2 regions of the Arthrobacter sp. T2-23 genome follow, and region 1 is predicted to be linked to the other one. Evidence: riboswitches for the same ligand, from Rfam matches in the RefSeq annotation. Region 1 holds a riboswitch; the other holds the start of a gene.
What was found. Region 1 has a riboswitch for S-adenosylmethionine ahead of ACZ5Z0_RS10795 (DUF1737 domain-containing protein). Riboswitches for the same ligand answer to the same signal wherever they lie in the genome.

Region 1 (3,022 bases):
AGTGCGGAGGCAGAGGAATGGTTCACCCGCAAGCCCATGGTCTCCAGCCCCTTGGTCAGCACCCAGGCATTGAAGGCCGAGAGCGCCGGACCGGTGTGGCGCATGAGCTGCTTGACCGGGCCGTCGATGAACTCCTTGGAGCCCAGGATCGCCCCGCCGAGCACACGGCCCTGGCCGTCGATGTGTTTGGTGCCGGAGTAGACGACCACGTCCGCGCCGAGCTCCCCGCAGCGCTGCAGCAGGGGAGTGGCGAAAACATTGTCGACGACGACCGTCGCGCCGGCGGCGTGCGCCAGCTCGCTGACGGCGGCGATGTCCACGATTTCCTGCATCGGGTTCGACGGGGACTCGAAGAAGACCGCCGTCGTGGGTTCCGACAGGGCGGCGCGCCATTGGCTAAGGTCCGGGCCGTCCACGAAGACCGTCTCCACGCCCCAGCGCGGCAGGATTTCGTTCAGGATCACGAAGCACGAGCCGAACAACGAGCGGGCCGCGACAACACGGTCCCCGGCGGCGAGCAACGCCCCGAGCGCGGTGAACACCGCGGACATGCCCGAGGCCGTGGCGAAGCACGCCTCGGTGCCTTCCAGCAGACGGAGCCGTTCCTGGAAGGTGGCCACCGAGGGGTTGCCGTAGCGGGAGTAGACGAAGCGCTCATCCTCGCCCGTGAAGGCACGCTCGGCCGCGGCGGCGGATTCGTAGACGAAGCCGGAGTTCAGGAAGATCGGCTCGGTGGTCTCCTGGAACCCGGTGCGGTCGAGGCCGCCGCGGACGGCCTGGGTATCCGGGCTCCAGCCCTGGGCGTCGGGATTGAAGCCCACTTAGTGCTTTCCGGAGTTGGTAGGGAGGCCGCGGTTCTTCCAGCCGTTGACGGTGCGGGCACCGGATGGGTCCGGGTCGCCCTCAAAGCCCTCAAGGACGTTGTAGGCGGTGAAGCCCGCCGCGGTGGCGGCGTCCGCGGCCGCCGCGGAACGCGCGCCGGAGCGGCACAGGAAGATGAGTTCGGCACCGTCGGCCGCGGGCACCTGCTGGCGCAGCTGCTCCACGAACTGCAGATTCGGGGTGCCGCCGGCAAAGGTCCACTGGATGAACAGCGGATCCCGCTGGCCGCCGGTATCCGCGGTATTTGGAACACCGATCTGGGCCCATTCGCCCTCGGTGCGGACGTCGACCAGGACGGCGCCGGCTTCAAGCCGGGCCCAGGCCTCCTGCGGGGTCAAGTCTCCGGCGTAGCTCACGCGTGGCCTTCGCCCTCGAACTCGACGGCGTCGAGCTCATCCACCGCGTTGGCGACGGCGGCGTCGGCGCTGGCGATCGCGGCCGGCAGCACGAGCGCCTGGGCAACGATCACGGTGCTGCCGTTGAACGTGGCAGAGGGGCTGCCGTGCAGGACATAGCCTTCGGCCAGCGCGGCGGACACGCGCTCGCAGAAGGCACGGTCATCGGGGCCGGTGAACAGGCGGTAGGCCAGCTTCACGTCGGCGCCGGGGGCGGCGGGGGACGGGGCTGGGGCTGTGGCGGGCACAGCGGGGGCGGACGCGTCAGGCACGACGGATCTCCTTCTTTCACGTTTGCAGCTCGAATGGGTCGATATGCCGAGTATTCACCTGAGGCACCCCGCCGCGAAAGGGAGGGTTGCCGACCGGCCAGTCAGGGCTTGGCGCCGGGTCTCATTACTCACAAAAAACGTAACACCTGCGACGCCGGCCCGCAGAGCCGCCGTCGTCATGTTAAGTAACCGGACCGGAGCCGGCCGGCCCCCGGGACTAGTCGATCGTGGCGTACAGCGCGTTGAGCTCGGCCGTGAGCTGCCGGCGCAGTTCGGGGGTACCAATTTCCTTGCCGTCGATGTGGTTCACCGGTGCGAGGAGCCGGATGCTGGAGATCAGCCACACGGCGTCGGCGTCGTAGAGGTCGTTGGGGACCAGCGGGCCGTAGCCCAGTTCCCAGCCGGCTGCCTTGGCCGCGGTGAACAGGGCGCCCTGCGAGGTCCCGGGAAGGATGCCGCTGTCCAGCTGCGGGGTGATCAGCCGGCGCACGGTGCGGCTCCCGCCCGCTCCGTCGTCGCTGGTCTCCAGGTGTGCCAGCAGGACGGTCGACGTCGGGCCCTCCAGGACCCGGCCGTCGGCGGACGTGAAGATGACATCGTCCGCGCCCTGGTGGTGGGCGTAGCGGAGTGCCGCCATGTTGACGGCGTAGGACAGGGTCTTGGCGCCCAACAGCAGCCAGGGGGCGCGTTCGCCCACCTCGCTGTCATAGCCGCGGTCCAGCAGGATCACGTCGATGCCGGTCTCGCGCTGGACGCGCCCGGCGGCCGGCGGCGGGGAGGCCTGGACCCAGCAGGTGGGGGTGGCAGCGCCCTCGACACCCCGGGTGGCCAGCAGCTTCACCACAACCTCGTCCGCCCCGTCGGCGCCGCCGCCAGCCGGGCCGGCGTGGCCGCGGAACTCGCCGATCGCGGTTTCAATCGCACGGCGCCAGGCGTCCTCCGCCGGAATATCCAGCTCCAGCGCCCGGGCGGAACCGGCCAGCCGGCTCAGGTGGGCCTGCAGCTTCCGCGGCTTTCCGCCCACCGCCAGCAGCGACTCAAAAACGCCGTCGCCGCGGGTCGCGCCCTGATCCGTGGCCATCAGCTGCGGTGCGGACGAGTCGGCGATCCGGCCGTTCTCAAAGGCGGGGTCGAGGAACACCAGCACCGTGGCGGGGGCCGGAACAGAGGCGGAGGTAGTCATGCCTTCAGCTTAGTGTGGCCCGCGGCGGGATAAGCTGTGCGGGTTGCCCGTTCCGGAACTGTTCCGCGGGTCTGGAGCTTGAGGGGTACGCCTGTGCTGTGGCCGTTTCCGCTGACCGGAATATTCCCGTCCTGGGTGATTCTGATCCTGACCGTGATTGACCTCGTCATCCGGGTGCTGGCGTTGGGAATCATTCCCGGCAACCGCCGGCCCACCACCGCGATGGCCTGGCTGCTGGGCATCTTCTTTGTGCCGGCGCTTGGCCTCGTCCTGTTCCTGCTGTTCGGCAA
Region 2 (3,022 bases), 1.4 Mb from region 1:
AAGCGCCGCCAACCGGTTCGCGCTCGCCGAACTCGCCCCCATCTACACCCGGATCGGCAACCCCACCCAGGACGCGGTGGAGCAGCGGGTGGCGAGCCTCGAGGGCGGCCTCGGGGCCCTCCTGCTGAGCTCCGGCCAGGCCGCCGAGACCTTCGCGATCCTGAACATCGCCGAGGCCGGAGACCACGTCGTCGCCAGCCCCAGCCTGTACGGCGGCACCTACAACCTGCTGGCCCACACACTAAAGAAGTTCGGCATCTCCGTGACATTCGTGGAAGACCCGGACAACCTGCGGCAGTGGCGCGACGCCGTGCAGCCGAACACCAAACTCTTCTTCGGCGAGGTGGTCTCCAACCCCCGCCAGGACGTGCTGGACATCGAGGGCGTCGCGGACGTGGCGCACCGGGCCGGGGTGCCACTGATCGTGGACAACACCCTCTCGACCCCGTACCTGATCCGGCCGATCGAGTGGGGCGCCGACATCGTGGTCCACTCGGCCACCAAATACCTGGGCGGCCACGGCGCCGCGATCGCCGGCGTGATTGTGGATTCCGGCAACTTCGACTTCGGCAAGGACCCGGAGCGCTTCCCCGGCTTCAACACCCCGGATCCCACCTACAACGGCCTGGTCTATGCCCGGGACCTCGGGACGGACGGGGCGCTGGGGGCAAACCTGTCCTTCATCCTCAAAGCCCGGGTCCAGCTGCTGCGCGACCTCGGCTCCGCCGTGTCCCCGTTCAACGCCTTCCTCATCGCCCAGGGCATCGAGACGCTGAGCCTGCGGGTGGAGCGGCACGTCGCCAACGCCGTCAAGGTGGCCGAATGGCTGGAAGCCAGGGACGACGTCGAATCCGTCGCCTACGCGGGGCTGCCGTCCAGCCCGTGGTACGAGCGCGGCCGCAAGTACGGTCCGAAGGGGACCGGCGCCGTCGTTTCCTTTAACCTCGCCGGGGGAGCGGAGGCCGGCAAGCGCTTCGTCGACGCCCTCGAACTGCACTCGCACGTGGCGAACATCGGTGACGTGCGCTCGCTGGTGATCCACCCGGCGTCGACCACCCACAGCCAGCTCTCGCCGGAACAGCAGGCGGTGGCCGGCGTCAATCCCGGACTGGTGCGGCTGTCGGTGGGACTTGAACACATCGACGACATCATCGCCGACCTCGACGCCGGTTTCCGGGCGGCCAAGGACGCCTGAGGTCCACACGGCGCCGTGGGGATTAGGGGCCCGGCTGTCACATGGAAGTCACAATCTTCGCCAATGCGCCGACGGGTTTCGTAGAATCGACGCAGGTCATGAGTGCCAGTGACAGCCCCGGCTTGCTGGCCGGCAACCCTCCTTCCGCGGCGGGGTGCCCCGGGTGAAGACCTGGCCTGCCGGTCAGCTGGCGGCGGGCAAGCGCGAGGTTAGGTCCACACATGACGATTGCCGTCTCCCGTACGGGAGTTCCCGAAAACAAGCTTTCCACTGTCCCCGACGGGACGGTTCAGTACCTGCCGATCGGTTCACTGGCGCTGGAGTCCGGTGCCACCCTGCCGGAGGTCACCCTCGCCTACGAGACCTGGGGAACCCTCAACGCGGACGCCTCCAATGCGGTGCTGATCGAACATGCCCTCACGGGAGACACCCACGTCACCCGGGGCGCCGGCGAGGAGCCCGGGTGGTGGGAGCAGCTGGCCGGCCCCGGTGCTCCGGTGGACACTGACAAGTATTTCGTCGTCTCCATCAACATCCTCGGCGGCTGCTACGGTTCCACCGGGCCCTCGACGCCCGGCCCGGACGGCAGGCCGTGGGGCTCGCGCTTCCCGCTGGTGACACTCCGGGACAGCACCGCCGCCGAAGCCCGTCTCGCCGATGCCCTGGGGATCGCCAGCTGGTACGCAGTGCTCGGCGGCTCACTCGGCGGAGCGCGCGCCCTGGAATGGGCAGTCAGCTACCCGGACCGAGTCCGGCGTTGCGCCGTCATCTCCGTGGGTGCCAGCAGCACCGCGGAGCAGATCGCCTTTGCCCAGGCCCAGACGCTCGCCATCCGCCAGGACCCAAACTTCAACGGGGGCGACTACTACGGCGGCCCGGAGCCGGACGCCGGACTGGCCCTGGCCCGCAGGATCGCGCACATCACCTACCGCTCCGCCGCCGAGCTGGACGGCCGCTTCGGACGGAACGCGCAGGCGGCCGAGGCCCCGCTGGAAGCAGGGTCGCTGGCCGGACGGGGCCGCTACCAGGTGGAGAGCTACCTCGACCATCAGGGCAATAAACTGGTCCGCCGCTTCGATGCCAACAGCTACATCGCGATCACCGAGGCGTTGATGAGCCACGACGTCGCCCGCGGCCGCGGCAGCCTTGAGCAGGCCGTTTCGCGGGCAACGGCGGAGTTTTTCGTCGCGGCCGTGGACTCGGACCGGCTGTACTTCCCCGCCCAGTCCCATGCCCTCGCCGACGCCCTGCCGGGGGAGGTGCCGGTCCACGTCATCGAGGCCCCGATCGGCCACGACGGTTTCCTCACCGAAATCGGCCAGCTTAGCGAGCAGCTCCGGGGCTACTTCTTCGCCTAGCCGCGACCGCGCTTTGTGCATTTTTGCAGACGCGCTCTGCGCGATTAGTCGTTGAGCCTGCGCCGCGGGACGTCCATACTCGTGGAGAATGACGCCGTGTGTCCCAACTCACACACGCGTTGTCAACCTTAATGGTCCACAGGGTGTCGAAGGCGACACCGAAGGAGTTCTCATGAGCACGGAAAACGCCGCCGCAAGGCGCGCAGACGAGACCGACGTCAAGGCGTCCGGTCTTAAGAAGGTAGTGGCGGCCTCCATGGCCGGCACCGTGGTGGAGTGGTACGAATTTTTCCTCTACGCTTCCGCCGCCACCTTGGTCTTCGGGAAGGCCTTCTTCCCCAATTCCCAGACCGAGCTGGACGGCATCCTCGCGGCGTTCCTCACCTACGCGGTGGGCTTCGTGGCCCGCCCGATCGGCGGCATCGTCTTCGGCCACTTCGGCGACAAGTTCGGCCGCAAGCAGCTGCTG

Region 2: linked by a shared signal. The riboswitch ahead of metX (homoserine O-acetyltransferase MetX) and the one ahead of ACZ5Z0_RS10795 (DUF1737 domain-containing protein) in region 1 are both predicted to bind S-adenosylmethionine.

Annotation. Positions count from the first base shown of each region.
Region 1 covers NZ_AP027917.1:2,336,828-2,339,849, forward strand. Annotated here, with positions in the region: gene ACZ5Z0_RS10785 (O-succinylhomoserine sulfhydrylase) at 1-821, opposite strand, end outside; gene ACZ5Z0_RS10790 (rhodanese-like domain-containing protein) at 822-1,238, opposite strand; gene ACZ5Z0_RS10795 (DUF1737 domain-containing protein) at 1,235-1,525, opposite strand; SAM riboswitch class IV at 1,563-1,678, opposite strand; gene ACZ5Z0_RS10800 (aminodeoxychorismate lyase) at 1,767-2,732, opposite strand; gene cls (cardiolipin synthase) at 2,826-3,022, shown strand, end outside.
Region 2 covers NZ_AP027917.1:944,566-947,587, reverse strand. Annotated here, with positions in the region: gene ACZ5Z0_RS04415 (bifunctional o-acetylhomoserine/o-acetylserine sulfhydrylase) at 1-1,195, shown strand, start outside; SAM riboswitch class IV at 1,290-1,405, shown strand; gene metX (homoserine O-acetyltransferase MetX) at 1,417-2,553, shown strand; gene ACZ5Z0_RS04405 (MFS transporter) at 2,726-3,022, shown strand, end outside.